4 regions of the Micromonospora fluostatini genome follow, and region 2 is predicted to be linked to each of the others. Evidence: riboswitches for the same ligand, from Rfam matches in the RefSeq annotation. Region 2 holds a riboswitch; each other region holds the start of a gene.
What was found. Region 2 has a riboswitch for cobalamin ahead of metE (5-methyltetrahydropteroyltriglutamate--homocysteine S-methyltransferase). Riboswitches for the same ligand answer to the same signal wherever they lie in the genome.
Positions count from the first base shown of each region.

Region 1: another riboswitch for cobalamin. It lies ahead of ACQUFX_RS09915 (energy-coupling factor ABC transporter permease); the one in region 2 lies ahead of metE (5-methyltetrahydropteroyltriglutamate--homocysteine S-methyltransferase).
Region 3: another riboswitch for cobalamin. It lies ahead of ACQUFX_RS10225 (ABC transporter substrate-binding protein); the one in region 2 lies ahead of metE (5-methyltetrahydropteroyltriglutamate--homocysteine S-methyltransferase).
Region 4: another riboswitch for cobalamin. It lies ahead of ACQUFX_RS10605 (ribonucleoside-diphosphate reductase subunit alpha); the one in region 2 lies ahead of metE (5-methyltetrahydropteroyltriglutamate--homocysteine S-methyltransferase).

Region 1 covers NZ_CP191251.1:2,291,667-2,299,417, forward strand. Annotated here, with positions in the region: gene ACQUFX_RS09875 (MAB_1171c family putative transporter) at 1-429, shown strand, start outside; gene ACQUFX_RS09880 (oxygenase MpaB family protein) at 426-1,301, shown strand; gene ACQUFX_RS09885 (hypothetical protein) at 1,321-2,556, shown strand; gene ACQUFX_RS09890 (DUF1622 domain-containing protein) at 2,593-2,979, opposite strand; gene ACQUFX_RS09895 (ion transporter) at 3,287-4,207, shown strand; gene ACQUFX_RS09900 (energy-coupling factor ABC transporter ATP-binding protein) at 4,251-5,099, opposite strand; gene cbiQ (cobalt ECF transporter T component CbiQ) at 5,096-5,875, opposite strand; gene ACQUFX_RS09910 (energy-coupling factor ABC transporter substrate-binding protein) at 5,875-6,201, opposite strand; gene ACQUFX_RS09915 (energy-coupling factor ABC transporter permease) at 6,198-6,887, opposite strand; cobalamin riboswitch at 6,919-7,092, opposite strand; gene ACQUFX_RS09920 (LacI family DNA-binding transcriptional regulator) at 7,310-7,751, shown strand, end outside.
Region 2 covers NZ_CP191251.1:5,933,361-5,941,111, reverse strand. Annotated here, with positions in the region: gene metE (5-methyltetrahydropteroyltriglutamate--homocysteine S-methyltransferase) at 1-1,896, opposite strand, end outside; cobalamin riboswitch at 2,009-2,219, opposite strand; tRNA gene ACQUFX_RS26400 (tRNA-Arg) at 2,738-2,810, opposite strand; tRNA gene ACQUFX_RS26395 (tRNA-Ser) at 2,845-2,935, opposite strand; gene ACQUFX_RS26390 (hypothetical protein) at 4,078-4,758, shown strand; gene ACQUFX_RS26385 (CPBP family intramembrane glutamic endopeptidase) at 4,953-5,723, opposite strand; gene ACQUFX_RS26380 (globin domain-containing protein) at 5,867-6,985, shown strand; gene ACQUFX_RS26375 (peptide deformylase) at 7,072-7,751, opposite strand, start outside.
Region 3 covers NZ_CP191251.1:2,380,124-2,387,874, forward strand. Annotated here, with positions in the region: gene ACQUFX_RS10210 ((2Fe-2S) ferredoxin domain-containing protein) at 1-219, opposite strand, end outside; gene ACQUFX_RS10215 (ABC transporter ATP-binding protein) at 216-977, opposite strand; gene ACQUFX_RS10220 (FecCD family ABC transporter permease) at 977-1,999, opposite strand; gene ACQUFX_RS10225 (ABC transporter substrate-binding protein) at 2,038-3,012, opposite strand; cobalamin riboswitch at 3,054-3,236, opposite strand; gene ACQUFX_RS10230 (low temperature requirement protein A) at 3,273-5,621, opposite strand; gene ACQUFX_RS10235 (MFS transporter) at 6,067-7,365, shown strand; gene ACQUFX_RS10240 (hypothetical protein) at 7,442-7,751, opposite strand, start outside.
Region 4 covers NZ_CP191251.1:2,471,053-2,478,803, forward strand. Annotated here, with positions in the region: gene meaB (methylmalonyl Co-A mutase-associated GTPase MeaB) at 1-339, opposite strand, end outside; gene scpA (methylmalonyl-CoA mutase) at 336-2,555, opposite strand; gene ACQUFX_RS10600 (methylmalonyl-CoA mutase family protein) at 2,555-4,411, opposite strand; cobalamin riboswitch at 4,602-4,820, shown strand; gene ACQUFX_RS10605 (ribonucleoside-diphosphate reductase subunit alpha) at 4,944-7,328, shown strand; gene ACQUFX_RS10610 (ribonucleotide-diphosphate reductase subunit beta) at 7,385-7,751, shown strand, end outside.

The DNA of each region.
Region 1 (7,751 bases), 3.6 Mb from region 2:
CTGCCCCAACTCGAACTCGACGACAGCCTGCGCCGGCCGTTCACCGCCCTGCGGGACATCGACTACGCGCTGACCCGCCGGGTGGCCGAGATCCGTGACGGCCGGCTGGCCCTGCGCCCGTACCTGGACGCGGGTGTCACCGGGGTCGCCGAGCGCCTCGCCGACGCCGCCGGGCTGTACGGTGACGACCGGCGGGCCGCCGTCGAGGCCGCGCAACTGGCCTGCGCGCTGCGCGCGTACCGCAGCGGCACCCTCGCCGACGACCCCCAGCCCGCCGACGACCTGCACCGGCCGGCGGGCGGCTACGCCGGGGAGGTCGCCTGGCTGGGGCTGGTCACCGACGCGTACGCGCACTGCCCGGTGGTGGCCCGGGCGGTGGCGGCCACCGGGGCCGAGGCACGCCCGCCGGTGGGGGGTCAGCCGCGATGAGGGGCCGGTACGCGAACCTGACCCGGATCCGCAGCCTCGACCCCGAGCGGGACCACCTGGCCATCTACCAGACGATGCTGCGCCTGGAGTTCCCCTGGGACATGAAGCTGGGCCTGAACCTCGCCTTCAACCGGTCCTTCTCGGTGCCGGAGATCGCCCGGGTGCACGTCGGGACCGGTGAGCTGACCGAACGGACCCAGCAGCGCATCGACGACACCGGCCTGCTGATGTACGAGATGGTGCTGCACGGCTTCGAGCACCCCCGGGGCCGGGCGGCGCTGCGCCGGATCAACCAGATCCACCGCCGCCACGACATCGACGCCGAGGACCACCGGTACGTGCTCGGCTGCCTGGTGGTGGTCCCGACCCGCTGGCTGGACCGGTACGGCTGGCGCCGGCCCTGCTGTCACGAACGGCGGGCCACCCACGCGTTCTACCGGGAACTGGGCCGGCGGATGGGGGTCACCGGCCTTCCCGCCTCGTACGCCGAGTTCGCGTCCTGGTTCGACCGGTACGACACCGCCCGCCTGCGACCCAACGACGACGCGGCGACCATCGAGCGGGCCACCCGGGCACTCATGCGTACCCGGTTGCCCCGGCTCCTCGCGCCGCTGGGCGACGCGCTGGTCAGCGCCATGTACGACGCGCCGCTGCGCCGGGCCACCCGGGTCACCGAGCCGACCCGGCCGGTCCGGCTCGGGCTGCACCTGGCCCTGCGCGGGCGGGCCCGCCTGCTGCGCTGGTGCGGCCGGCCCCGGCGTACGCCGCTGTTCGCCGACGGCATCCGGACCCGCACCTACCCGCACGGGTACGACATCGAGCGGCTCGGCCCCCGACCGACGCCGGCCCCCGACCAGGCCGGCACCGGCTGACCGCCGGCCAGGACCGGACGTGACCTTTCCCGAGTGGCCGAAGGCCCCGATCGGCATCGACGCCGGGCACTGGATCTCCCGACCGGTACGCCGCACCGTGCTGGCCGTGGCGCACTCCATGGTGAGCTGCCAACGGCTGCTGGACGTCATCGGGCTGATCGAGGGCGACACCCGGATCCAGGTGGTGTTCACGGTCGGTCCGGACGTGTTCAACCACCGGGTGGCCGGCTACCTGGAGCGGCTGGACGCGCTGGTGCTGCCCTGGCAGCAGGCCGTCCGGGAACGGTTCGACCTCGCTGTGGCCGCCGCTCACGGGGGCCTGCGGCACCTGCACGCGCCCCTGCTGGTGATGGCGCACGGCGCCGGCCACGCCAAGCCGGTCCGGTCCGTGCCGGACGGGCTCCCGCCCGGCACGGACCCGCCCGTCTACGGCCTCGACGCCCAGCGGCTGCTCCACGACGGCAGGGTCCTCGCCAGCGCCCTCGCCCACGACCACGAACTCGACGTGCTCCGCCGCCAGTGTCCACCGGCGCTCGACGCCGCCGTGGTGGTCGGGGACCCCTGTCTCGACCGGCTCGTCGCGAGCCTGTCCCGGCGGCGGGCCTACCGGCACGCCCTGGGCGTCGACGACGACCAGCGTCTCGTCGTGGTCAGTTCCACCTGGGGCCGGGACGGCCTCTTCGGGCATCGTCCGGATCTCCTGCCCACGGTGCTGGCGGATCTGCCCGCCCGCCGGTACCGCGTGGCCGCGCTGCTGCACCCGGCCGTGTGGGACGCCCACGGGCACCGGCAGGTCCGCGCCTGGCTGCGGGACTGCCTGGCGGCCGGCCTGCTCCTGCCCGACCCCACCGTGGACTGGCGCAGCCTCGTCGTCGCCGCCGACCACGTCGTCGGCGACCACGGCTGCGTCCCCGCGTACGCCGCGGCGATCGGCCGGCGGATGCTGCTCCTGCCGGACCCACCGGCCCGGCCAGGAAGTCCGCCCCCGGTCGCGGAGGGCACGCCCCAGCACCTGGTGGGTGTCGGGGCCAGCCGCCTGGCTCCGCACCGGCCCCTGGCCCCCCAACTCGACGCGGCGCGGCGGATCGACCACCGGGCGGTGGCCGCCGCGGTGACCAGCCGGCCCGGCCGGGCCGGACCGCTGCTGCGGCGCACCATGTACCGGCTGCTCCGGCTCGCCGAGCCGGCCCGGCACCACCGGCGGGCCGAGCCCCTGCCCGCCCCCTGCCCCGCCGCCTGGCAGGCCGCACGGTGACCGGCCCCTGACCTGACCCGGGTGGCGGGGCAGGATTCAGGTCCGGCCGGATGCGCTCGCCCCGGCCGGGGCGGTCCGTTTCGGCTGCCAGGGCAGGCGCCTCTCCAACTCCACCTCGAGGGAGAAGCTGAGGAAGGTCCGGACCACCACGATCAGCGCCAGCACCCCGACGCTCTGGAAGGTCGGCTCGACCGCCACCGACCGGATGATGTCACCACCGACGAGGAGTTCCAGGCCGAGCAGGATCGCCCGACCCACCCCCTGCCGGTACGGCGGGTACGCCTCGTCCAGGTTGCGGGTCCGTCGGTAGCGGAGCAGAAACGCCACCGTGGCGACGGCCACGCCCACGGCGATGACCAGCACCCCGGCCAGGTCCAGCAGACTCCCGATCCACTGGACCACCTCCTTCGTCGACGCCACCACCCGTGCTCCCGCTGACGTTCCGCTGGCCGGTCCGGCGTACGGGGCAGGTCGACAGCGGGCCGCGCCGTCGCCGGACAGGGGCGGGCGAGGGTCGCGCCGCCGGACCCCACCATCGCGCATCCGGTCGGCCGATCCGGTGGGTTTCGCCTTCTTCGGGCGGCCACCCCGGCGGTGGTTCGGATCATCGCGCTGCCGGGGTGGCCGCTTCCCGCCGACCAGCACAGGTCCTTTGTGGTTGGTCCGGCGCGCGGCGCCGTCAGGGACATGCCATAGGCTGCCGTCCGGTTAGAGCCGGTCGAGGAGAACCATGACGAACCCTTCCCGGGCCCCGCTGCACCGGTTGGCCGAGGCGTGCGCGGCGCTGGTCGGTGCCCCCTGGTTCAACCTCGCCAGCTTCGTCGTGGTCGTCGCCAACGCGGTGGCGCTCGGGCTGGAGACCTACGGTGGCGTGGTCACCGCCGTCGGTCCCGCCCTGCGGGCCGTCGAGTACGCCTGCCTGGCCTGTTTCGTGCTGGAGTTGCTCATCCGCTTCGGGGCCCACCTGCGTGCTCCGCTCGGGTTCCTCCGGGATCCCTGGAACGTGTTCGATCTGGTGATCATCACCGCGCCGCTGCTGCCCGGCATCCGGGAGAACGTGACGATCCTGCGCCTGCTGCGCCTGGCCCGGATCGTCCGCGCGTTCCGGCTCTTCCCCAGTCTGCGGGTGATCCTCGTGGGCATCCGCCGCAGCCTCCCCGGACTCGGCAGCTTCCTGCTGGTCACCGGCCTGCTGCTGTACGGCTACGCGATGCTCGGCTGGATGCTGTTCGGCACCGCCTACCCGCAGCGGTACGGCACGGTCGGGCAGGCGATGCTGACCCTGTTCCTGCTGCTCTCCCTGGACGGCATCACCGACACGCTCCAGGCCGGCCGCGAGGTCAGCGACTGGGCGGTGCTGTACTACGTGTCGTACATGGTCGCCGCCTGCTACCTGCTCACCAACCTGCTCGTCGGGCTGGTCCTCACCGCGTTGCAGGAGGCGCACCAGGACGAGCGGGCCGCCGCCGCGCGGATCGGCCGGCCGCCCCCGCACGACGAGCCGCCCGAGCCCTCGGTCCGCGAGCAACTGGCCCAGTTGCACGCCATCATCGACGAGTTGGAACGGCAGTTGCCGCCGGCCGGTCCGCCGCCCCGGAAACCGGCCGGGCCCCGTGGTCGCGGCCGGAAACGGACGGCCGCCAGCCGCTGACCCCCGGCGGCGGGGCGGGTCAGGCGACGGCGGGCCGGCCGGGTCACCTGGCCGGCCGGTCGCCCCCGGGGTCGACGAGCAGCCGGGCGAGTTCGTCGGGTGAGCGCGGCCGGGCACCGGCCAGCCCGGGCGTGCGGTCCAGCAGCCGGTGCACCAACGGCGCCCAGGCCGGGGTCAACCGCGCGCCGGCCAGCAGGTCACCACCGGCCAACGCCGTACCGGGCACCCCGGGACTGACCCGGCCCGAGGCCACCAGCACCAACTCGTCGGCCCACCGGTAGGCCAGGTCGACGTCGTGGGTGGCGAGCATCAGGGTGGTGCCGCGCGCGTGCAAACCGTCGAGGGTACGCAGCAGCGCCTCGACCCCGTACGGGTCCAGGCCGGCGGTCGGCTCGTCGAGGATCAGCAGGGCCGGGCGCAGCGCCACCGCCCCGGCGATGGCCACCCGCTTGCGCTGCCCGTACGACAGCAGGTGCGTCGGGCGGTCGGCGAGGTCGGTGATCTCCAGGGCGTCGAGGGCCTCGGCGCAGCGCCGACGGACCTCCGGCTCGGGCAGACCGAGGTTCACCGGCCCGAACGACACGTCCTGGAACACGGTGGCGGCGAAGAGCTGGTCGTCCGGATCCTGGAGGACCAGTTGCACCCGCTGTCGCAGCGCCAGCAGCCCGGAGCGGGTGCGGCGCAGCGGCACCCCGTCGACGAGCACCGCACCGTCACCGGCGGGGAGGGCGCCGACCATCAGGCGGAACAGCGTCGTCTTGCCGCCCCCGTTGGGGCCCAGCACCGCACACCGGCGGCCGGCCGGTACGGCCAGGTCGACGTCGGTGAGCACCGGCCGGTCGGGCTCGTAGCCGAACCCCACCGACCGCAGCTCGACCAGCGGCGGGCTCACCGGTCGGCCACCGGTGGCAGGTCGGGCAGCAGCGCCGTGGCGGTGGGGAGCAGGTGGGCGGCCAGCACCACCCCGGCGAGGAGGAGCACGGTGCCGGCCACGAATCCCGCCGACGGGCGGCGCACCTCGGTCACCACGGCCAGCGAACCGGTGTACCCGCGCAGCGCCAGTCCCTCCTCCATCCGGCGCGCCCGGTCGAAGGCGCGGACGAAGACCGCCCCGGCCTGGCCGGCCAGCGACCGGTGCGCGGCGGCCCAGGTGCGGTAGCCCAGCCGCGCCGCCTGCGCCTGGCGGACCGCGCGGACGCTGTCGAGCAGCAGGAAGAGCATCCGGTAGGTCAGGGCGGCGACCTCGGTGACCGCCACGGGGACGCCGAGGCGGTGCAGCCGGGGCAGCACGTCGGCCAGCGGGGTGGTGGCGGCGAACAGCAGCAGGCACAGCAGCGCGGCCCCGGCCCGGCAGGCGGTGGCGGCGGCCGTGGCCAGGCCCTCCGGCGCCCACCGCACGCTGCCCGGCCCGGAGACCGCCACCAGCATCGGCAGGCAGCCGGTGCCGATGAACAGCAGCGGCGCCCGGACCGCCCGCAGCAGCACCCGGGGTGGCAGCCCCGCCGGCCCGAGCAGTACCGCCGCCGCCGTCAGCCCGGTCAGCGCGCCGCCGGGCCAGGCCGGCAGCAGCAGGGCGCAGCCGAGCAGCCCGACGGCGAGCAGGGCCTTCTCCCCCGGATGCCGGTACCGCCACGGGCCGGCGTACGCCGCCGCGTCGAGGGCGAGCACTAGTCGACGGGTGTCGTGCCCGGTCCCGGCGTGCCACGCAGTCGCTGCCGGGTCCGGGCGACGCCGAAGTAGTAGCCGAGGAAGCCCGCGCCGAGGGCGGCCTGGAGCGCGAACAGCGCCGACTCGATCTCCCCGGAGGGCGGTTCGTAGAGCGAGGAGAACCAGGGCTCGTAGTCCGGGTGGCTCGCCACGATCGCCTCCTCGGCCAGGGCGTCGGCGCCGGCGAACGGCTCCTCGCCACGGCCGAGTCCGAGCACGAGCGGGGCCACGGCGAGGGCCACCACGACCAGCAGCAGGATCAGGTTCGTCCGCGTGAAGCGCTTCATGCCACCGCTCCTGGGGTCGGGGCCGGCCGGCGCAGGATGCCGAGCCGGCGCAGGTCGTCCGGACTGACCCGGGTCAGCAGACGGATCACCAGCACGGTGAGCAGGCCCTCGCTGACGGCCAGCGGGATCTGCGTGAGGGCGAAGATCGACCCGAACTTGGCCAGCGCCCCGACGAAGCCGGAGTCGGGGTCCGGGAAGGCCAGCGCCAGTTGGGCACTGGTCACGCAGTAGGTGGCCAGGTCCGCCAGGGCCGCGGCGAAGAAGACCGAGACCCCGAGGCCACCGCCGAGCCGCCGCCCGAGGCGGTACACGCCGTACGCCACCCACGGGCCGACGACGGCCATCGAGAAGACGTTGGCGCCGAGCGTGCTCAGCCCGCCGTGGGCCAGCAGCAGCGCCTGGAACAGCAGCACGATCGTGCCGAGCACGCTCATCACCGGCGCCCGGAACAGGATCGCCCCGAGCCCGACCCCGGTGGGGTGCGAGCAGGAGCCGGTGACCGACGGGATCTTCAGGGCCGACAGGACGAAGGCGAACGCCCCCGACGCGCCGAGCAGCAGCTTGGCCTCCGGGTTCGCCCGGACCTCGTGGACCAGGCTGCGCGCACCGTGGACGACGAACGGTGCCGAGACCGCGAACCACGCCGCGGCCTGCACCGGTGGTAGGTAGCCCTCAGCGATGTGCATGAGGAGACCTCCCCTTCCAACACCTCGTGGACGAGATCACACCGTCGGGGTCGGTCTCCTGGCTTCCGGATCGTCGCGTACTCCGGCCTTCCCAGGCCCGGAAGGACCCAGTGGCATGCAAGTCGGAGCGTGCTCCCCGGTCACAGTGGCGAGGGCCGCGCCGGTTCCACACCGGCTTCCCGTTACCGCGACGGCGCGACGGTATCGACAATCCGGCCCCGTCGGCAAGGGGTCCCGGCCCGCCGGCCGGTGGGCGGGAGCGGCCGGGCCGGCGGGCGCGCGGCGCTGACCAGCGTCGATGACCCGAGCGCCGGGCCGACGACCGGTCGCCGGCCGACGTGTCGCGGCGACCGCCCGCGCCCTCGCCCCGTGGAGCCATCGTGGAGCTGTACGTGGAGCAGTCGACCACATAGGTTGGCTCCATGTCGATTGGCTCCAGGACCGGCCGGCGGGCGCGCGGCGAGATCGAGCGGCTGCCCAGCGGTTCGCTGCGGGTACGGGTGTACGCCGGGATCGACCCGGTGTCGCGGCGTCGGCGCTACCTCACCGAGACGGTGCCGGCGGGGCCCCGGGCGACCGAGGAGGCCGAGGCGGTCCGGGTCCGGCTGCTCGACGCGGTGGGCGGCACCCGGCCGGTGCCGTCGCGGTGGCCGGTCGACGAGCAGCCGGGCGGGCCGGCGGCCCCGAAGCCGACCGCCGGCCCCGCGACGCCGCCACCGGTCCCGACACCGCCAGCGGGATCAGCGCCGCCACCGGGACCGTTGCCTCCACCGGGTCCGGTGACGGCCCTGGGCCCGGCACCGGACCCGGTGGAGGCGCCGGTGCGGGCCCGGCGGCGGCGGGAGACGACGCTGACCACGATCG
Region 2 (7,751 bases):
GGTGTGGATCTGGGTGTCGTCGGCCACGCCGGCGGTGGCCAGGCGGAACGCGCCCACCGCCCAGTCCAGGTACGCCGGGTGGTCGGCGGCCCGCAGCGGCAGGGTCTCCCGCAGCGCCGGCTCGTCGACCTGGATGACCCGGATCCCGGCGGCCTCCAGGTCGCGGCACTCGTCGCGCAGGGCGAGCGCGACCTGGTCGGCGGTGTCCGCGAGAGGCTGGTCGTGGCGGACGAACGACCAGGCGAGGATCGTGACCGGGCCGGTGAGCATGCCCTTGACCGGCTTGCCGGTCAGCGACTGGGCGTAGCTGGACCACTCGACCGTCATGGGCGCCGGGCGGGCCACGTCCCCGTAGATGACCGGCGGGCGGACGCAGCGGGAGCCGTAGGACTGCACCCATCCGTGCTCGGTCGCGGCGAACCCGTCGAGCTGCTCGCCGAAGTACTGGACCATGTCGTTGCGTTCCGGTTCGCCGTGCACGAGCACGTCCAGGCCGAGTTGCTCCTGCAACCGGACGACGTGCTCGACCTCGGCGCGCATCCGCGCCGTGTAGCCGGCGTCGTCGAGGGTGCCGGCCCGGTGCGCGGCCCGGGTCCGGCGCAGCTCGCCGGTCTGCGGGAACGAGCCGATCGTGGTGGTGGGCAGCTCCGGCAACCGCAGCCGTTCCTGCTGGCGGGCGGCCCGCTCACCGTAGCCGCCGCGCTGCCGGTCGGCGGGGCCGAGCGCGGCGAGCCGGGCCCGGACGTCGTCGTTGCGCCACGCCGCCGGGGCGGGAGGCAGCGGCGCGGGCAGGTGCGCGGTGCCGTCGCGCAGCGCCCGACCGAGCAGGACGACCTCGTCCACCTTCTGCCGGGCGAACGCGAGCCGCTCGTACAGGTGCGCGTCGAGGCGGGTCTCGACGGACAGGTCGACCGGTACGTGCAGCAGCGAGCAGGACGTGGACACCGCGAAGTGGTCGGCCAGCCCGGCGACCGTCGCCCCGGCCGTGACGGCGGCGCGCAGGTCGGTCCGCCAGATGTTGTGCCCGTCGACCAGCCCGGCGACGATGGTCGTGCCGCGCAGGGGACCGGCGGCGGCGAGGCGCTCGAGGTTGCCCGGCCCGGCGACCAGGTCCAGGCCGATCGCCTCGACCGGGGTGGCCAGCAGCGTCGGCAGCGCGTCCCCGAGGTCACCGAAGTAGGTCGCGACGAAGATCCTGGGCCGGTGCGTGGCCTCACCGAGCCGGGTGTAGGCCCGCCGCAGGGCGTCGATCTCGGCCGGGCTGCGGTCGGCGACGTAGCCGGGTTCGTCGAGCTGCACCCAGGCCACACCCGCCTCGGCCAGCGAGGCGAGGATCCCGACATACGTGTCGACCAGGTCGTCGAGGCGGGCGAACGGGTCGTCGCCCTTGGCCAGCAGCAGGAACGTGGCCGGCCCGACCAGCACCGGCCGGGTGGTGACGCCCAGGTCCCGGGCCTCGCCGTACTCGCGCAGCGCCTTGGCCGGGTTCGGGGCGAAGACGGTGTCCGGGCCGATCTCCGGTACCAGGTAGTGGTAGTTGGTGGCGAACCACTTCGTCAGCTCCAACGCCGGCTCGGCGTCGACACCCCGGGCCATGGCGAAGTAGGTGTCCAGCTCGGAGAGGCCGAGCCGGGCGAAGCGGTGCGGGATCGCGCCGACGGCGACGGCGGTGTCGAGCATGTGGTCGTAGTAGGAGAAGGTGTTCGACGGGATCGCGTCGAGGCGGGCGTTGCGCAGCGTCCGCCAGACCTCGGCGCGCAGGGTGGCGCCGGTGCGCTCCAGGGCGGTGGCGTCGATGGTGCCGGCCCAGTAGGCCTCGACGGCCTTCTTCAGCTCGCGGTTGGCGCCGATGCGCGGGTACCCGAGCACGGTGCTCTGACCGAATGCGGTGCTCACAGGTGGTCCTTCCCTCGAGGTGCCCGGCGGGCACGGGAGGGGGAAGGCGGGGTGCGGCGAGGCACCGGCTTCCGCCCTGGCCCTCCCGAGGGACCGCCGGCGGCGCACACCGGCGGTGTGCGCAGCGCTGGCAGGTCTTCGGACTCGTGGGCGTGACACCTGGTCGCCTACTGGCCGTCGCTTCCCAGACCTTCCGGTCCAGTGCTCTGATGACGGCGGTCGTTCCCACTCACCGCTGCGGGGCAGTCCCGGTCTCGCACCGGGTTCCCTCTTACGACGCCCCACCCAACGAGGTGGGGCGAACCAGCACCACGCGTCATCGTACGGGCCCTACACCGCTTGTCGGACCACCGTGTCCCGACGTACGGGACGAGTCGGGCTGCCGTGTGGAAGCAGATGGGTGTGTTGCCGGTGAGGGTGCCGGTGCCGTGGACGCGTAGAGAATTGTTTGTCCGTTGCCGAGGACGGCGGCCCATCGGTGTGGCGAGGGGCCAGGGCGCTCACCGGGTGGTGGCGGGTGTCGTAGCCGGGGCGGGTGGCGCCGCCGACGAGGAAGACGAGGACGAAGAGGGCACTGCCCGCGATGCCGGCACCGAGCGTCCAGGTCATCCCGGCAACATAGCCGGTAGTGGAAACCCCGACCGGTGCTCAGGTGGCCGGCGGTGGCACGGCCGGGGTCATGATCAAGAACCACCCGGACGCGACGGCCACCGCTGGACGGGCCAGGACATGAGGGATGCTCGTCGCACGAGCACCCACCGAGCACCCAACCGACCACAAGGGACGGATAAGTGAAGGGGCCTGACTGCCATCCCGGCAGGTCAGACCCCTTGTGATCTTGTGCGCCCGAAGGGACTCGAACCCCTAACCTTCTGATCCGTAGTCAGATGCTCTATCCGTTGAGCTACGGGCGCTGGTGCTCGGCCAGTCTACACACCGGCTTTCGCGCGGAGACTCCGGGATTCGAACCCGGGAGGGGCTTTAAGACCCCAACCGCATTAGCAGTGCGGCGCCATAGACCAGACTAGGCGAAGTCTCCCTGGTGGCCTGCAGACCACCGCGCCTGAGAATACAGGCCCCCACCCACCCGGGGCAAAGCGACTATCCCGCCCGCCGTGCCGCGCCCTGCCGCCGTCGACCGCCGGCCGCATCTTTCCCGGTGGGACGCCCGGATCGGGGCTACCCTCCATCGATATGGAGGAGCAGCCGCCCAGCGACCAGCCCCGCCGACCGAGCCGCAGACCCCGAGCCGGTACGCCCGGAAGCCGCCCGCCGGAGGCGAGCTTCACCCCGCCACCGGCGCGGCCCGGGGAACCGGAGCCGACCGAGCCGCAGCGGAAGCCGACGCGCCGGGCGAAGGCGGCCCCGACCGTGCTCTTCCAGCCTCCACAGGATCCCCCGCCCGACGGTACGGCTCCCGTACCGCGCCGCCGGGCGGCCTCGTCGAGCCGCGCGACCACCACCGCACCGCCGCCGACCGAGCCCTCGCCGGGCGGCGAGCAGGTCGAGCCGACACCCAGCCGGAAGCAGGTCGAGCCCACGCCGGCCGGTGAGTCGGCCGGTCCGGTGACGGGACCGGAGCCGACCGCCGGGGCGGAGAGTGAGTCGGAACACAGCGGCGGCCCGACCGGCGATGATCCCGTACCGGCCCGCAGCGCCCCCGCGCGCGGCAGGTCGACCTCCGGGTCCACGACGGCGACCGGACGAAGGACCCCGGCCCGCAGGAGCACCGCCGCGAGCCGGGTCACGCCCCCCGGCGAGCAGCCCACCGGGGCCACCGAGGGGAACACACCCACGGAGAAGGCGACCCCGCCCGCCGAGAAGGCGACCGCCCGCACCCGGAAGACACCCACCACCCGGACGGGCGCCACCACCCGGAAGGCGCCCGCCCGCCGGACGGCCACGCCGCCGGAGGCGGTCACCGGGTCCCCGCCGGCCGGTACGGCACCGGTCGGCCCGTCCACCCCACCGGACCTCGAACAGCGTCCCGAAGGCGAACCGCCGAACGTCGCGGAGCGTCCTCCCCACAGACAGCGACCCGAGACCGGGCCGCCGGCTGTCGCGCGGCGACCCCACAACGGACCGGCGGACGTCGCGCAGCGACCCGAGGACGAGCCGCCGGACGTCGCGCAGCGGCCCAGACCAGTAGACGCGCAGCTCCCCGACGGCGAGCCGACGGAAGTGCACCGGCCTGAGAGCGGGCCGGCGAACGGGCGTACCGGGGAAGGTGGCCTGCGGTGGACGGCCGGGCGGCTGCGCGACCGGCCGGAGTTCGCGCCGGAGTTGCTCGCCCTGGCGGCCGTCGAGGTGCGGGGGCCGGCCGCGCGGGCCTGGGTCGACGAGGTGCGGGCGGTGTACCCGCAGGCCGACGCGGCCGGGCTGGCCCGGCTCGCCACCCGGCGCTTCGTGCGGCGGGCCGGCGTGGGTGGGGCGGCGGCCACGACGGCCGGGCTGCTCGCCCCGGCGGTGGAGGTGGCGGCGGTGCTCTGGGCGCAGGCCGACCTGGTGTTGCACCTCGCGGCGGCCTACGGCCGGGACCCGGGTCACCCGGACCGGGCGGTCGAGTTGCTGGTGCTGACCCGGGTGCACGCGGACAGCGACCGGGCGCGGGCGGCGCTGGACGCGGCCACCGAGGCGGTCCGGGACCCGGACGGTGACCCTCGGCCGGCGGCGGGGCCGTGGCCGGCGGCGCTGGGGGCGGCGTGGCGGTTGGCGGGGCCCCTGACCGGCGGAGGTTGGCTGCCGGTCCGGCTCGCCGCGCGCCTGCTGCCGGGCGCTACGGTGCTGGCTGCGGCGGCCGGGGCCGATGCCGCGACGCGACGGCTCGCCGCCCGCGCGGTCGCCGCCTACCGGGCCGGCTGACCCGGTCCGACCCGCCGGGGGCCGCCGGCACCTTTCCGGCCGCGCGCCCCGCGTCGGGCGGACGCACGGGTCGTCACGGCTCGGCAGCGGTCCCACCACCGGGAACAGCGGGCAGGGCAGGGACGGCGGGCAGGGCAGGGACGGCGGGCAGGGCAGGGACGGCGGGACGGATCCGGTCAGCGCGGCGGGAGGGGTCAGAGCCAGTCGAACCATTCGCGGGGCAGCAGCGAGTAGCCGACGAAGGCCACGATGTCGAGCAGCGTGTGCGCCACGACCAGCGGCATCACCCGCCGGGTCCGCAGGAAGAAGTACGTGAAGACGATGCCCATCACCACGTTGCCGACGAACGCCCCGAAACCCTGGTACAGGTGGTAGGTGCCGCGCAGGACGGCGCTGGTCGCGATGATCACGCCGACCCGCCACTGGAGCTGCCGCAGCCGGGTGACCAGGTACCCGACCACGATCACCTCTTCCAGCACGGCGTTCTTCACGGCGGCGAGGATCAGCACCGGCACCGCCCACCAGTAGTCCGGTAGCGCCGCCGGCACCAGGCTGGCGTTGAGGCCGAGGTGCGCCGCCACCCAGAACAGCGCCAGGCCGGGCAGGCCGATCAGCGCCGCCAGCCCGGCGCCCCGGGCCAGGTCCGACCCGGGCCGCCGGCCGTCCAGGCCGAGGGTGCGGATCGCGTCGCCGGGGTCGCGGTTGACCAGGTGTACGGCGAGCAGCACCGGCAGCATCGCGAAGGCGAGACCGAGCAGTTGGTACGTCAGGTCCAGGTACGGCCGGGGTGACGCGGAGGTGTTCAGGGCGGCGGTCTGTCTCGACAGTCCGCCCTCGGCGGTCAGCTTGGCGATGATGGAGACCATCGCGTACACCGCCGACTGACCGAGCGAGAGCCCGAGGACCAGCAACGTTTCGGTGCCGAGGGTCCGTCGGGACGCCTGGCGGGTGAGCTCGACCGTCACCGCACCACTGTGCCCGACGCGGCGGCCCGCCGGCAGGGGCAAGGTCACCAGTGTGAGCCGGTCGCACATTCTGTGCGACCGCTGTGCACGCTCCGTACCCATCCTGTGATGGCCCGATCGCCGTCACCCGAGGGAGCGTGCCAGTGGAGCACTTCGCGCGGCTGCTGAAGGAGAGCTGGACCCTGGTCGAGTCCGACCGGGAACGGCTGAGTGGACACTTCTACGCGCGGCTCTTCCTCCTCGACCCGGAGCTGCGCAAGCTGTTCCCGGCGGAGATGTCCGGGCAGGGTGACCGGCTGCTGGAGGCGATCGTCACCGCGACGCAGACCGTCGACGACCCGGAGAGCTTCGACGAGTACCTGCGCGCGCTGGGCCGGGACCACCGCAAGTACCACGTCGACCCGGAGCACTACGCGACCATGGGCGTCGCCCTGATGGACGCGCTGCGCAGCACCGCCGGTGACGACTGGAACCTGGAGTACGACCAGGCGTGGCGGGACGCGTACGCGGCGATCTCGGCGAAGATGATGGCCGGGGCGCAGGACGACCCGAACCCGCCGTTCTGGCACGGCGAGGTGCTGACCCACGAGCGGGTCGGCCCCGACACGGCGGTGCTGACCTGCCGCGCGTTGCAGTACCCGCTGCCCTGGCGGGCCGGCCAGTACGTCAGCGTCGAGGTGCCCCGGTACCTGCCCCGGGTGTGGCGGACGTACTCGGTGGCGAACGCCCCCAACGAGGACAACGTGCTGGAGTTCCACGTCCGCACGCCGACCGGGGCGGGCTGGCTCTCCGGTGCCCTGGTCCGCCGGGTCCGCCCCGGTGACCTGCTCCGGCTGGCCGCGCCGATGGGGTCGATGACGCTGGACCGGTCCTCCACCCGGGACATCCTGGCCGTGGCGGGCGGGGTGGGGCTGGCCCCGGTCAAGGCGCTGGTCGAGGAGCTGGCCACGTACAACCGGACCCGCTGGGTGCACGTCTTCTACGGGGCGCGCCGCCCGGCGGACCTGTACGCCCTGCCGGCGCTGCGCGAGCTGGTCGAGGCGCACCCGTGGCTGTCGGTGACCCCGGCGTGCAGCGAGGACCCCGACTTCGACGGCGAGCAGGGTGCCATCTCCGACGTGGTCACCCGGTACGGCCCGTGGACCAACCACGACTGTTACGTCTCCGGCTCGGCGCGGATGGTCCGGGCCACCCTGCGGGCGCTCGCCGAGGACGAGGTCCCGCCGTCGCACATCCGGTACGACACCTTCGGCAACCTCTGACGACTTTCCTCCCCCCAATGCCGGGTCGCGTGCCCCTGCCCCCTGGGGCACGCGACCCGGCCCCCGTTCCCGGGGGCGGTCGCGGGTCAGTACCGCCAGGGGTGGCCGGTCTCCCGGTACTCCTCGACCGGCACCAGGGGCACGCCCGGTGCCATCCGGTCGACGTAGAGGCGTCCGTCGAGGTGGTCGACCTCGTGGGCGACCAGCCGGGCCATGCCGAACTCGAACGACGTGATCATCCGGCTGCCGTCCCAGCGGGCGTGCTCGACGTCGAGCCGGAGCGGCCGGGGCACCAGACCCCGGTGGTCGAAGAAGGAGAGGCAGCCCTCGTACTGCTCGTCGGTGTCCGGGGCGGCGTCCACCACGCGGGGGTTGAGCAGGACCACCGGCTCGGCGCTGCGGTCGGGCGGGCGGACCACCGCCGCCGCCCAGCCGAGACCGAGTTGCGGGGCGGCGAGGCCGACGCCCTTGGAGAAGGGATGTAGCTCGTCCAGCTTGGCCAGCGCGGCGGTCAGCCGGTCGACCACGTCCCGGGCGATCGGCTCCTGACCGGGCAGGTCGAACTGGCGGGCCGGCTGCCGCAGCAGGTCGGCGCCGCGCTGCACGATGCCGAACTCGCGCATCCGGTCGCTGGCGCGGACCGGGGTGCCGGTCTCCGTCTCGTCCGGGTCGACGCCGGGCTGGCTGCGGAACCGCCACTGCATCCGGTAGCGGGCGTTGAGCGGCGGTTCCTCGGTCGACCACTCGAAGACCGCCCGGCCGCCCT
Region 3 (7,751 bases), 3.6 Mb from region 2:
GTAGCGGTCGGGGGGCAGGTGGGCCGGCACCAGCACCACCTCGTCCGCGTCGGCCGCCGCGTCGAGCGCGACGTGCAGCGACGGCGCGGCGCCGTCGAGGAAGCAGCCCCGCACCGGCTCGCCGAGGGCCCCGGCGACCGCCTCGGCGAGCCGGTGGACCGCGTCGTGGCCGCCGTGGTGGGTCACCGACCGGGCCACGAGGAGCACCTGCCGGGTCATGCGGCCGGCGGCCGGTAGTGGATCACGGTGCGGCCGTCGTGCACCCCGACCTCCGCCTCGACGCCGAACACGTCGGCGAGCAGGGGCGGGGTGAGCACCTGCCCCGGGGCCCCCGAGGCGACGACGCGGCCGGCGTCCAGGACCACGACGGTGTCGCAGAACATGGCGGCCAGGTTCAGGTCGTGCAGCGCGGCCAGGGTGGTGATCCCGGCCCGGCGGACCAGGTGCAGCAGTTGCAACTGGTGGCCGATGTCGAGGTGGTTGGTGGGCTCGTCGAGCAGCAGCAGCTCCGGCTCCTGGGCCAGCGCGCGGGCGAGCTGGACGCGCTGCCGTTCCCCACCGGAGAGGGTCTGCCACTTGCGGTGCTCGAAGCCGGTCAGGTCGACGTGGGCGAGCACCTCGACCGCCCTGGCCCGCTCGGTGGCGCTGTCCGACCAACGGGACCGCCGGTGCGGGATCCGACCGAGCAGCACCACGTCGAGCACGGTCAGGTCCAGGTCGGTCTCGGCGTGCTGGGCGAGCAGCGCGATCCGGCGGGCGACGGCGAGCCGCCGCAGCCGCGCGACGGCGTCGCCGTCGATGGTCACCTGTCCGCTGGTGGGGCGGAGCAGCCCGGCGACCACCCGCAGCAGGGTGGTCTTGCCGGAGCCGTTGGGGCCGAGCAGCCCGACCAGGCTGCCGGCCGGCGCCGTGCAGGTGACCCGGTCGAGGATGCGGGCGGCCGGCACCGCCCACGACACTCCGGAGACGTCCAGCATCAGCCCCGTACCTCCCGGCGTCGCAGCAGGATCACGAAGGCGGGCACCCCGAGGAGCGCGGTGAGCACGCCGACCGGCAGCTCGCGCGGCTCGAACAGCGTCCGCGCGGCGGTGTCCACCCAGATCAGGAAGATCGCGCCGGCCAGCGCCACGACCGGCAGCAGCCGCCGGTGGTCCGGGCCGGTCAGCAGGCGGGCGGCGTGCGGCATGATCAGCCCGACGAACCCGATCGCCCCGCTCATCGCGACCAGCACGGCGGTCAGCAGCGCGGTGGCCACCAGCAGCAGCCACCGGACCCGGGTCACGTCCACCCCGAGGGTGGCCGCGGCCTCCTCGCCGAAGGCGAAGGCGTCGAGCGCGCGGGCGTGCCAGCCGATCAGCCCCAGGACGACCACCAGCACCGGCGCCGCCCAGGCCAGCTCCGCCCAGCCGGCCCGGGCCAGCGAGCCGGACAGCCAGAACGTGATGCTCTGCGTGGCGTGCGGGTCCCCCACCCAGATGATCACGAAGGAGGTCAGCGCGGCGCAGAGCTGCGCCACCGCCACCCCCATCAGCACCACCCGGGTCGGGGCGAGCGCCGCGCGGCGGCCCGCGACCGCGACCACCGCCGCGAAGGCGGTGAGCGCGCCGACGAAGGCGCCGCCGCCCACGGCGACCACGCCGCTGCCCACCCCGGCCACGATCACCAGGACCGCGCCGAGCGACGCCCCCGACGAGACACCCAGCAGGTACGGGTCGGCCAGCGGGTTGCGGGTGACGGTCTGCATGACCGCTCCCGCCGTGGCGAGCCCGGCGCCGACGGCCGCGGCGCCGAGCACCCGGGGCAGGCGCAGGTCCCACACGATGTGCTCGCGCAGCGGCGTCACGTCGGACCGGGCCAGCCCGAGGTGGTCGGCGACGACCCGCCACACCGTACCGATGGAGAGCTCCGCCGGGCCGATCGTGACGGCCGCGCCGACCGAGGCGAGCAGCCCCACCGTGAGGACGACCAGGACCACGGCCGGGCCGGCGGCCCGCACCACCGGGGTACGGGTGGCGGCCGGCCGTGGGACGACGGCGGTCAGCTCCCGGCCCCGGCCGCCGACGCGGTCAACCCCTGCGTCAGGGCCTCCACGCCGAGCACGTTGCGCACGCCGGCGGAGGTGGCGGAGAAGGGGATGACCACGTACCGCTGCTGCCGGACCGCCGACAGGTTGCGCAGGGTGGTGTGACCGGCCAGGAAGGTCTTCTTCCGCGCGGCGGGATCCCAGCGCGCGTCGACCAGCACGATGACGTCGGGATCGCGCTCGGCGACGACCTCCCAACTGGTGTCGGCCCAGCGGCCGGTGACGTCGGCGAAGACGTTGGTCACCCCGGCCGCCGACATGATCATGTTCGGGGCGCCGCAGCACGCGCCGACGCTGGGGGCGTCGCTGCCGCCGTCCCACCACATCACCCGGGCGCTTGGCGCGGCGGCGGCGGCCGTCGTGATCCGGGCCCGGTGCTCGGCGACGAGGGCCTCGGCACGGTCGGTCACCCCGAAGATCGCGGCGATCTCCCGGATCTCGCCGAAGACGTCGTCGATCCGCAGCGTCGCGGGTCGGGTCTCCGCCGGGCAGCCCGCCGGTGAGAGGTACGTGCCGACGCCCAGGTGCTGCCAACTCTCGCGGTCGCCGACGCCCTCGGCACCGAACGCGCTGGCGAAGGAGGCGTAGACGAAGTCCGGCTCGACCTCGAGCAGCCTCTCCCGGGCCGGGTACTCCTCGGCCAGGACCGGGACCTGCGCGTACGCGGCGGCGTAGGCGGGCAGGATCTCGTCGTCCAGGTACGCCGTGCCGACCATCCGGTCCTGCAGGCCGAGGGCCAGCATGATCTCCGTGGCGGGCTGGTTCATCGTCACCACCCGGGCGGGCGGCTCCGGGATCGCGACCGGCGTGCCGCAGTTGGTCACGACCGCCCCGGCGGAATCCGAGCCGGCGGGGGCCTCCTGGTCGACGGCGCAGCCACCGAGCAGGACGACGAGAACGGACAGGGGCGCGGCAACGCGCCAGAGCATGGGGATCCGCACAGCGGGACCGCCTTCCAGCACCTCGTGGACGGGTCGAACGTGCCGTGGCCGGTCTCCTGGCTGACGGGTACCACACCGACGGCCGGCCTTCCCGAGCGTGAACGCTCAGTGACCTCCACGGAGGACAAGGGCCGTCGGCTTCCCGATCACAGTGGCGAGGGCCGCGCCGGTACCGCACCGGCTTCCCGAACACCACGGCGGCCACACCCTACCTCCCGCCCCACCTCCCCGGGAACGCCGCCGGCGGCTCAGGCGGCCGGGCGGGGCTCGCGGGTGCGGGGGTCACCGCCGTGCAGCACCTCCAGGGCGGCGAAGACGACGCCGAGCCCGGTGAGCAGGACGAGGGGCCAGACCGGGGGCAGCAGGAGGGTGAGTGGGGCCAGCGCGGCGACGACGAACGCGCCGAGCACCCGGTGCCAGCTCAGCACGTGCCACATCCGCCACCAGTACCACTGGTTGGCGGCCAGGTACAGCGCCACGCCCAGGTAGAGGGCGTAGTGCCCGTAGACGTTGACGGTCCGCCCCGGCACCAGGATCTGGCGCAGGCTGAAGGCGACCAGCATCACCCCGGCGACCATGGGCAGGTGCAGGTACGTGAAGGCGTCCCGGGCGAGCAGCGTCCGCGCCCGGCCGGTCCGGGCCTTCAGGGCCAGTCGCGCGGCGTCGATGGTGGTGAAGTACGCCCACCACAGCGTCCCGATGGCCAGCGCCCCCACCACGACGAGCGCCAGGACGGTGACCGAGACCGGCCGCCCGCTCGCGGCGAGGCCCACGGAGATGATGGCCTCGCCGAAGGCGATGAGCATGATGAGCGCGTACCGGTCGACCCAGTGCCGCACCGACTGCACCCGCCAGGTGTCGCCGCCCCACCAGTAGGCGCCGACGTACTGCACGAGCAGGGCCGCGACCCACAGCAGGGTGACGCCCAGGCTGCCGGAGACCACCACGGGCGTCGCCACCTCCAGGGCCATGATGCTCGCCAGGATCACGAGCGCGGCGCCGGAGGGCAGGACGACCCGGCGCGCGACGGAGCGCAGCACGGCGTTCGTGCGGGACACCTGCCAGAGCAGCACGCCCTGGATGGCCTGCCCGGCGACGTAACACACCACGATGAGCGAGGAGCCGTGCAGGCCACCCCGGTCGGGACCGAAGGCCTGGGGGATGGCGAACCCGAGCACGAGGATCGCCGTGGCGGTCCCGATGGTGCTGAACCGGACCAGGGCGGTCTCGGTGCGGACGATGTTGGCCAGCCAGGAGTACGAGATCCACGCCCACCAGAGCAGGGCGAGCAGGGTCAGGCCCCGGACGATGCCGAGCAGCGACGGGTGCCGGGTCATCAGCAGCGTCACCTGGATGAACGCGAAGACGAACACCAGGTCGACGAAGAGTTCCCGGGGAGAGACCCCACCGAGTCGGGCCGCCTCGGGCTCGACCAGGTGGTGCAGCGCCTCGTGCCGGCGGCGGAAGATCGTCCGGTCGGCGACCGCCATCGCGGCGACCCCGACGGCGAGCAACGCCAGCGCGCCCACGGCGGGGGCGCCGGCGGCCAGCGGAAACAGGGCCAGGAGCAGCCCGATGCCGGTCAGCGGGCTGCGGCCGATGAGCCGTGCCGTCCGCCACTCGAAGGCGACCAGCGCGAGCAGGTAGAGCAGCACCCCCCCGAAAAGGGTCAGGACGCTCGTGTCGTCCCAGAGGCGGTCGGCCTCCCCCACCGCGACGGCGACGGCGTGTTTCAGCCCGAGGGCGAAGATGATCAGACCGGCGATCATGGGCAGGTGCAGTCCGAGGTAGGCGTCGCGCGCCAGCCGGGTCCGGGCCGCGCCCCGGGTCCGCCACAGCCCGTGTTCGGCGAGCATCTTCGCCAGGTCGAAGTAGGTCCACCACAGCCCGGACACGATGATCATGCCCAGGGTGGCGGCGGCGGCAACGTCCCAGGTGACCGGCTTGTCCACGCCGACCCCCCGGCTCGCCCCGATCGAGATGATCGTCTCGCCGAGCGCCACCAGGATGATCACGGCATGCCGTTCGGCCAGGTGCCACGGCGACACGATCTGCCAGGTGCCCCGGCCGACCCCGGCGAAGATGACGAAGTCGACGCCGAGCGCGCCGGCGAACAGGACGACCCGGACGAGGTTCCCGTCGACCCGCTCGGGCAGGCTCGGTGGGAGCAGCGCGGCGACGAGCAGCATCGCCCCGGCCGCGAGGAAGGCCAGCCACACCAGCACGGTCCGCCGCCGGCCGGCCGCGCCGCCGCGCTGGTGGTAGGTGAGCACCGCCAGGACGCAGAACCGGATCAGGAGGTAGCCGCCGACCACCACGACCGGACCGGACAGGTTGCCGGGCACGTCGGCGAACGTCTCCGGTACGGCGACCCCGATCACCAGCACCGCGGTCGCCACCCCGGTCATCAGCAGCGGCATGCCGCCCCGGTCGGCGTGCAGGACGTTGCCGAGCCAGGCGCAGGACGTCCAGCAGTGCCACAGCAGCAGGATCACCAGGACCCCGCGGATCGTGCCGAGGACGCTCAGGTCGGCCGACATCAGCGTGGCCACCTTCAGGAAGGCGAACACGAAGAACAGGTCGACGAAGAGCTCCATCCAGCTCACGTCACCCTCGGCACCGGGGTCCCGGCCCACCGGCCGGACACCGCCGGCACTCGGATGCGGACGTGGGCCGTCGTCGGACACCTGTTCACTCTGGCAAGCACCACCGCCGGCCGCAGGCGGTTCGCCGGAGCGGAGGCGGCCGACCGGCGGCACCACACCCACGGGTACCGGGCTCCTCCCCGGTGGGGCGACCGGGCCGTGGTCGGCCCACCGGGTCGGGGCACCGGGCCCTCAGGCGGGCGGTGTCACGGGCGGGTCGACCCGATCGGCTCCCGGACCAGGGTCGCGTCGACGTAGCAGTAACGCCACTGCTCACCCGGCCACGGCGAACGTCCCGACGGGGTCGCCGACGACATCGACGCGTTGCTCCGCGAGAATCGCTGAGCACACCGCCGCACCCGGTCGGCGGTGCGCCCGGCGGGAGCGAGGAGCGCGCATGTCGAAGGTGTCCACGGGCCCGGCCGAGCCCGTCGTGCCGGTGTCGGCCGGGCCGCCGGCTCCGAGGTGGTCCGCGTGGCGGGTCGTGGTCGGCTTCGGGATGGTCAGCCTGGCCGCCGACATGGTCTACGAGGGCGCGCGGTCGATCACGGGGCCGCTGCTGGGCGCGCTGGGCGCCTCGGCCCTGGTCGTGGGCCTGGTGGCCGGTGCCGGGGAGGCCATGGCCCTGCTGCTGCGCCTGGCCTTCGGGCCGCTGGCCGACCGTACCGGCCGGTACTGGTCCCTGACGCTGGCCGGGTACGCGGTGACCGCCGTCTGTGTGCCGCTCCTCGCCGTGGCGCCCTTCCTCGGCGGCGCCGGCCTGCTGGTCGCCGCCGCGCTGATCCTGGCCGAGCGCGCCGGCAAGGCCGTGCGCAGCCCGGCCAAGTCGGCGTTGCTGGCCCAGGCCGCCGGAGCCGTCGGCCGGGGGCGCGGCTTCGCGGTGCACAAGGCCCTGGACCAGCTCGGCGCCTTCACCGGGCCGCTGCTGGTCGCGGCCGTCATCGCGGCCACCGGCCTGATCTGGCCGGCGCTGGCCGTCCTGGCGGTGCCGGGGGCGCTGGCCGTCGGGCTGCTGCTGTGGATCCGCCGGCGGGTGCCCCAGCCGGCCGTCTTCGACCGCGAAGCCCCGGCCCCCGCCGCCTCCGCCGGTCCCGCCACCGGCCCACCGTCGACCGCCGCGCGCCGCTGGATCGGTGCCGACCTGCCCCGTCGCTTCTTCCTGTTCGCCGCGGCGGCGGGAGCCGCCACCGCCGGGCTGGTGACCTTCGGGATCATCTCGTTCCACGCCACGCGGACCGGTGTGCTGGCCACCGCCGGGATCCCGCTGCTGTACGCCGCCGCGATGGCCGCCGCCGCCGTGGCCGCCCTGGCCAGCGGTCACCTGTACGACCGCTGGCACGCCCGGGTGCTGTTCGCCCTGCCCGTGCTGGGGGCCGCCGTGCCGGCCCTGGCGCTCTCCGGCAGCGTCGGCGCGATCGTGGTCGGCACCCTCCTGTGGGGTGCGGCGGTCGGGGTGCAGGACTCCACGGTCAAGGCCCTCGTGGCCGACCTCGTCCCGGCCGCCCGCCGCGCCACCGCCTACGGCGTCTTCGCCGCCGTCCAGGGCGTCGCGGCCCTGGCCGGCGGGGCTCTGGCGGGAGCGTTGTACAGCCGCTCGCTGCCCGCCCTGATCGCCGTCCTCGGCGCCACCCAGGTCCTCGCCCTGGGGCTGCTCGCCGCCAGCCTCGTGGCGCGCCGGGCACCCGCAGGGCGTTAGCGCCGGTGATCGTGGTCCCGGCCCGGGTCCGCCGGGCGGGTGGGGCGGGTTTCGGGCCCGGCCCACCCGGACGTGGTCAGCGTGGCACAGTGGGCAGCCGGCGCAGTGCGCGGAGCGCGAGCACGGCGAGCGGTACGCCGACCGCGAGGACGACGAGCACCTCGACGGACGCGATCGCGGTGAGGGTGCTGCGGTGGACCTGGCCGAGATGGTCGGGCAGGGTCGCGGTCCGGACGACGAACGCGGTCACCGCGAGCAGGAGGAGCGCCAGGGACCACGGCAGGGTGCGGGCCGGGTGACCGCGCCCCCGCACGGCCAGGTGGACCAGCATGGCGGCGGTGACCGTGGCGCAGGACAGGCCCGGCCAGTCCAGCACACTCAGCGCC
Region 4 (7,751 bases), 3.5 Mb from region 2:
CCGGGCCATCCGGGTCTTGTCGCCGAGGATGCTGCCGCCGGTACGGGTGGACGACGGGTCGACCGCGAGCACCGCCACCCGGTGCCCGTCGGCGGTCAGCCGGCTGCCGAGGGCGTCGATGAAGGTGGACTTGCCGACCCCGGGCACCCCGGTGATGCCGACCCGGCGGGCGCCCCCGGCGAACGGGGTGAGCGCGACCAGCAGCCGCTGCGCCGCCGCCCGGTGGTCGGGGCGGGTGGACTCGACCAGGGTGATGGCGCGGGCGATCCAGGCCCGCGAGCCGGCGCGCACCCCCTCGACGTACGCCTCGACCGTGGGGGTGCGCCCGCCGCCGCTCACGCGGCCCCGTGGCCGAGCCGTCGGGACAGCTCGGCGAGCAGGTCCAGCGCGGCCTCCGCGACCACGGTGCCCGGCGGGAAGATCGCCGAGGCGCCCGCCGCGCGCAGCGCGTCGAAGTCCTGCGGCGGGATCACCCCACCCACGATGATCATGATGTCGTCGCGGTCCAGGGCGGCCAGTTCGTCGCGCAACGCCGGCACCAGGGTGAGATGCCCGGCGGCCAGGCTGGAGACGCCGACGACGTGCACGTCGGCCTCCACCGCCTGCCGGGCCACCTCGGCCGGCGTCTGGAACAGCGGGCCCACGTCGACGTCGAAGCCGAGGTCGGCGAAGGCGGTGGCGATCACCTTCTGGCCCCGGTCGTGGCCGTCCTGCCCCATCTTGGCGACCAGGATGCGGGGCTGGCGTCCCTCGGCGACGGCGAACGCCCCGGTGACGTCCCGCACCCGCTCGATGGCCGACACCGCTCCCGCCTCGTTCCGGTACACCCCGGAGATGGTACGGATCTGCGCGGCGTGCCGGCCGTACACCTTCTCCAGCGCGTCGGAGATCTCCCCGACGGTGGCCTTGGCGCGCGCCGCGTCGACCGCCAGCGCGAGCAGGTTGCCGTCGAGCCCCGGCCCCCGGGTGCCGTCGAGCGCGGCACCGGCCGCCCAGGTCAGCGCCTCCAGCGCCGCGGTGCACGCCGCCTCGTCCCGGTCCGCGCGCAGCCGGCGCAGCTTCTCCACCTGCTGCGCCCGCACCGCCCGGTTGTCGACCTTCAGGACGTCGATCGGCTCGTCGGCGTCGGGGCGGTACTTGTTGACCCCGATCACCGGCTGCCGGCCGGAGTCGATCCGCGCCTGGGTACGGGCGGCGGCCTCCTCGATCCGCAGCTTCGGGATGCCCTCGTCGATCGCGCGGGCCATCCCCCCGGCCGCCTCCACCTCGGCGATGTGCTGCCAGGCGCGGGCGGCCAGGTCGTGGGTGAGCCGCTCGACGTACGCGCTGCCACCCCACGGGTCGATCGCCCGGGTCGTACCGGACTCCTGTTGCAGCACCAACTGCGTGTTGCGGGCGATGCGGGCGGAGAAGTCGGTCGGCAGCGCCAGCGCCTCGTCGAGGGCGTTGGTGTGCAGCGACTGGGTGTGCCCCTGGGTGGCGGCCATCGCCTCCACACAGGTGCGGATCACGTTGTTGAACACGTCCTGGGCGGTCAGCGACCAGCCGGAGGTCTGGCAGTGGGCGCGCAGGCTCAGCGACTTCGGGTTCGTCGGGCCGAAGTCGCGGACCAGCCGGGCCCAGAGCAGCCGGGCCGCCCGCAGCTTCGCCACCTCCATGAAGAAGTTCATGCCGATCGCCCAGAAGAACGACAACCGGGGCGCGAACGCGTCCACGTCCAGCCCGGCGTCGCGCCCCGCGCGCAGGTACTCGACCCCGTCGGCGAGGGTGTACGCCAACTCCAGGTCGGCGGTCGCCCCGGCCTCCTGGATGTGGTAGCCGGAGATGGAGATGGAGTTGAACCGGGGCATCCGCGCCGAGGTGTAGGCGAAGATGTCGGAGATGATCCGCATCGACGGCTGCGGCGGGTAGATGTACGTGTTGCGGACCATGAACTCCTTGAGGATGTCGTTCTGGATGGTGCCGGAGAGCTGCTCCGGCGCCACCCCCTGCTCCTCGGCGGCGAGAATGTAGAGCGCCAGCACCGGCAGCACCGCGCCGTTCATCGTCATCGACACGCTCATCCGGTCCAGCGGGATGCCGTCGAAGAGCTGCCGCATGTCGTAGATCGAGTCGATGGCCACCCCGGCCATGCCCACGTCACCGGCGACCCGGGGATGGTCGGAGTCGTACCCCCGGTGGGTGGGCAGGTCGAAGGCGACCGAGAGGCCCTTCTGGCCGGCGGCCAGGTTGCGCCGGTAGAAGGCGTTCGACTCCTCGGCGGTGGAGAAGCCCGCGTACTGGCGGATCGTCCACGGCTGGGTGGTGTACATCGTCGGGTACGGGCCGCGCAGGTACGGGGCGACGCCCGGGTACGTGCCGAGGAAGTCCAGCCCGGCCCGGTCGGCGGCGGTGTACAGCGGCGCGACGGCGATGCCCTCCGGCGTCTGCCAGGTGAGCGCCTCGGGGTCACCGCCGGTCTCGGCGCGCACCGCGTCGCGCCACCGGCCGAGGTCGGCGGCGGCGGGCGGGTCGCCGAGCGGCAGGTCGGAGAAGTCGGGAATCCGAGCGCCCATCACGCCACCCCCAGGTCACGTAGCGTCGTCTCCAGCGCCGCGACGGCGTCGCAGCCCGTGTAGAGGTAGTCGTCCACACCGGAGTGCCCGGCGGGCCGACCGGCCAGCCAGACCCGAGTCGCGCCCGCGTCCGCCAGCGCCCGCGCCAACTCCTCGGCGGACGCGGCGTAGCCCCGGTCCGAGGAGCAGAGGCAGGCCACCCGGGCGCCGCTGGCGGTGAACTCGGCGGCCAGCCGGGCCGGGTCGTCGGGTCCGACCGGCGGGCGGACGGTGGCGATCCCGCCGGCCGCGAAGAGGTTCGCGGCGAAGCCGGCGCGCGCGTTGTGCGCCGCCGGCGGGCCGAGGGTGGCGAGGAAGACGGTGGGCCGCTCGCCGGTCGCCGTCGCGTGCGCGTCGGCGCGGTCCCGCAGCGCCTCGTAGGCCTGCGCGTACCGGTGCCGGGGCAGCCCGCCGCCCGGCGCGGCGGGCGCGGGCGGGCGCTGCGGCAGCCGCTCGTCGAGGTGGGGGAACTCGCTCACCCCGGTCAGCGGGTCCCGGCGGTGCGCCAGGTTCTCGGCCCGCCGCTGCCAGGTCGCGGCGAGCCGGTCGGCGACCAGGCCGCTGTCCAGCGCGGCGGCCATCCCCCCGGCCCGCTCGATCTCGGTGAACCACCGCCAGGCCGCCTGGGCCAGTTCCTCGGTGTACCGCTCGACGTACCACGAGCCGCCGGCCGGGTCGACGACCCGGCCGACGTGGGCCTCCTCCAGCAGCAGCGCCTGGGTGTTGCGGGCGATCCGCCGCGCGAAGCCGTCCGGCAGGCCGAGGCAGTGGTCGAACGGCTGCACGGTCACCGCGTCCGCGCCACCGACCCCGGCGGCGAAACAGGCCAGGGTGGTCCGCAGCATGTTCACCCAGGGGTCACGGGCGGTCATCATCGCGGTGGAGGTCACCGCGTGCTGGCGCTGCGCGCCCGCCTCGGGGGCCCCGCACGCCTGCGCGACCCGGGACCAGAGCCGGCGGCCGGCGCGCAGCTTCGCGATGGTGGCGAACTGGTCGGCGGTGGCCGCGTAGCGGAACTCCACCTGCCCGAGCGCGGCCGGCACGGTCAGCCCGGCGTCGGTCAACTCCCGCAGGTACGCCACCCCGGTGGCCAGCGCGCAGCCGAGTTCCTGCGCGTCGGAGCCGCCCGCGTCGTGGTACCCGGTCGCGTCGACGGTCATGGCCCGCAGGCCGGGGAAGCCGGTCGCGCAGCGCTGCGCCCACTCGCCGGCCGGGCCGTCCCAGCGCTGTCCGGTCCGCGCCCGCCAGCCGAGCGGGTCCACGCCCAGGTTGCCCCGGGCCTCGGCGGCCGGCACGGCCCGCTCCCCGAGCAGCGCGAACCAGGCCGGCACCGCCTCGACCGCGGCGGCCCCGGCGTCCAGCACCACCCCGGCCAGGTCCAGGTAGACCCCGTCCAGGGCGGCCGGCAGCGCGGCGACCGGCAGGCCGCCCTCGCCGAGCGCCAGCCACAGCGAGGTGGCGCCGTTGTCCAGGTCGGCGCGGATCGCCGGGCCGGTGACCGCCGGGTCCGGGTCGGCGTGACGCTGCCGCACGTCCCAGCCGGCCACCGCCGCGCCGGTCGCCCGCCCACCCCGGGTGTACGGGAACGCCCCCGGCGGCCCCGGCACCGGGGTCGGGTCGTCGGCGGTGGACAGCGGGGCCAGCGTCACGTCGTCGTACCCGCGCGGGGCCAGCAGGTCCTCGACCGCCTCGACGGGTGTGTCGTCGCTGGCGACGCCGGCCTTGCGCAGCACGCCGAGGGCGAGTCGCCGCCACTGGTCGTACGTGGCGACGGGGAAGTCACTGGCGAGGCGAAGCTCGTCCGGCGGCACCGTCATTCCGGGATGGTACGGGCCGACCGGCGCGGCGTGGTGCGGATGTGACGACATCAACTCGGCGGACCGTCGCCCGGCGGTGGCGGGCGACGGTCCGGCCGGTGGGGTCGCCCGGGGCGTATCCCGGGTGACCCGCCGCGGCGACACGCCCGACACAGCATCTGGTGTTGTCTTTTCGCCCGCGCACCCAGATATGGTGTCTCCCGCAGCTGGTTCGACCGCTCCCCCGAGGACCGGTCGAGGCAAGAGGGAACCCGGTGGGAATCCGGGACTGCCCCGCAGCGGTGAGTGGGAACGACCGCCGTCACCACGCACTGGGCCTGAACGGGCCTGGGAAGCGACGGCCAGTAGGCGACCGGCGACCCCGGTCCCGCCCACGAGTCCGAAGACCTGCCAGCGCGCCGTCCGCGTGCGCGGACGGCGGTCGAAGGTCGCGCGGGACGACCGACGCCAGCAGCCGGGCACCGCACCCCGTCGGGCCCGTTGGCGTTCTCCCGCGCGTCCGAAGGCCATCGGAGACAGGCGAGGAGAGGTCATGACGGTCGTGCAGGACAGGCCCACGTCCGGTCCGGACGGACCGGGGCAGCGCCGGCAGGCGATGCGGGTCCGCAAGCGCAACGGTGACGTCGAGCCGGTGGACGTCGGCAAGCTCGTCCGAGCGGTCGAGCGGTGGGTGGCCGACCTGGACGAGGTGGACCCGCTGCGGGTCGCCACCAGGACGGTCAGCGGCCTCTACGACGGCACGACCACCGCCGAGTTGGCCAAGCTGTCGATCCAGACCGCGGCGGAGCTGATCGGCGAGGAGCCGCAGTACTCGAAGCTGGCGGCCCGGCTGCTGGCCGCCTCCGTGGACCGGGAGGTGCGCGGGCAGGGCGTGGCCAGCTTCAGCCAGGCCATCCGGTACGGCCACGGCCTGGGGCTGGTCGGCGACGACACCGCCGCGTTCGTGGCCCGGCACGCCCGCAGGCTCGACGACGCCGTGGACCCCGCCGGTGACCTGCGGTTCGAGTACTTCGGGCTGCGGACGGTCGCCGACCGGTACCTGCTGCGGCACCCCGACTCGCGGCTGGTGTTGGAGACTCCGCAGTACTGGCTGCTGCGGGTGGCCTGCGGGCTGTCCGAGACGCCGGACGAGGCGGTCGACCTGTACCGGCTGATGTCGTCGCTGGCGTACCTGCCGAGTTCGCCGACGCTGTTCAACTCCGGCACCCGGCACACGCAGATGTCGTCGTGTTTCCTGGTCGACTCGCCCCGCGACGAACTGGACTCCATCTACGAGCGCTACCACCAGGTGGCCCGGCTGTCGAAGTTCTCCGGCGGCATCGGCATCTCCTGGTCCCGGGTCCGGGGGCGGGGCGCGTTGATCCGGGGCACGAACGGCCGGTCCAACGGCATCGTGCCGTTCCTGAAGACGCTCGACGCCGGGGTGGCGGCGGTGAACCAGGGTGGCCGCCGCAAGGGCGCGGCCTGCGTCTACCTGGAGCCGTGGCACCCGGACGTCGAGGAGTTCCTGGAGTTGCGGGACAACACCGGCGAGGAGTCCCGGCGCACGCACAACCTCAACCTGGCCAACTGGCTGCCGGACGAGTTCATGCGCCGGGTCGAGGCCGACGGCGACTGGTCGCTGGTCGACCCGTCCGACGCCCCGGAGCTGCCCGACCTGTACGGGGAGGAGTTCGACGCCGCGTACCGGGTCGCCGAGAAGAAGGCGGTCCGCACGGTCCGGGCCCGCGACCTGTACGGGCGGATGATGCGCACCCTGGCGCAGACCGGCAACGGGTGGATGACCTTCAAGGACGCCGCGAACCGGCTGTCCAACCAGACCGGGGCCCCGGGCAACACGGTCCACCTGTCGAACCTGTGCACCGAGATCCTGGAGGTCAACTCCGACACCGAGACCGCGGTGTGCAACCTGGGCTCGATCAATCTCGGCGCGCACGTCACCACCGACGGTGTCGACTGGGAGAAGCTGCGGGCGACCGTCCGCACCGCCGTGGTCTTCCTCGACCGGGTGATCGACATCAACTACTACCCGGCCGCGCAGGCGGCGGCGTCGAACCCGCGCTGGCGGCCGGTCGGGCTCGGGCTGATGGGCCTGCAGGACGCCTTCTTCACGCTGCGGCTGCCGTTCGACTCGGCCCGCGCCAGGGAACTGTCCACCCGGGTCCAGGAGGAGATCCTGCTGACCGCGCTGGAGACCTCGGCCGGGCTGGCCGAACGGTTCGGGCCGCACCCGGCGTACGCCGAGACCCGCGCCGCCGCGGGCCACCTGCACCCCGACCTGTGGGGCGCCGAACCCACCCAGCGGGAGCGGTGGACGGCGCTGCGCGCCACGATCGCCGCGCACGGCCTGCGCAACTCGCTGCTGGTCGCGATCGCCCCGACCGCGACGATCGCCTCGATCGCCGGCTGCTACGAGTGCATCGAGCCGCAGGTGTCCAACCTGTTCAAGCGCGAGACCATGTCCGGCGAGTTCCTCCAGGTCAACACGTACCTGGTCCGGGAGTTGCGGGCGCGCGGGCTGTGGACGCCGGAGATCCGGGACCGGATCAAGCGCGCCGAGGGCTCGGTGCAGGGCATCACGGAGCTTCCCGACGACGTGCGGGACCTGTTCCGCACCGCGTGGGAACTGCCGCAGCGGGCGCTGATCGACCTCGCCGCCGCCCGCGCCCCCTACGTCGACCAGTCGCAGTCGTTGAACCTGTTCATGAGCGCGCCGACCATCGGCAAGCTCTCCTCGATGTACCTGTACGCCTGGAAGTCCGGGCTGAAGACCACCTACTACCTGCGCTCGCGTCCCGCGACGCGGATCCAGCAGGCCACCGTCGCCGTCGCGCCCGCGACCGTGGCGTCCCCGGTCGACGCCGAGGCGCTGGCCTGCTCCCTGGAGAACCCCGAGAGCTGCGAGGCCTGCCAGTGACCACGACCCCGACGACCCCCACCACCGACGCCCGGCACCTGCTGCTCGACCCGGGCATGGACCTGACCCTGCGGCCGATGCGCTACCCGCACTTCTTCGACCGGTTCAAGGACGCCATCAAGAACACCTGGACCGTCGAGGAGGTCGACCTGCACTCCGACCTCGCCGACCTGGCCCGGCTCTCGCCCGCCGAACGGCACCTGGTGTCCCGGCTGGTCGCGTTCTTCGCCACCGGGGACACCATCGTCGCCAACAACCTGGTGCTGAACCTGTACCAGCACGTCAACTCCCCGGAGGGCCGGCTCTACCTGTCCCGGCAGCTTTTCGAGGAAGCCGTGCACGTGCAGTTCTACCTGAACCTGCTCGACACGTACGTGCCCGACGAGAAGGAGCGGTTCGAGGCGTTCGCCGCCATCGAGAACA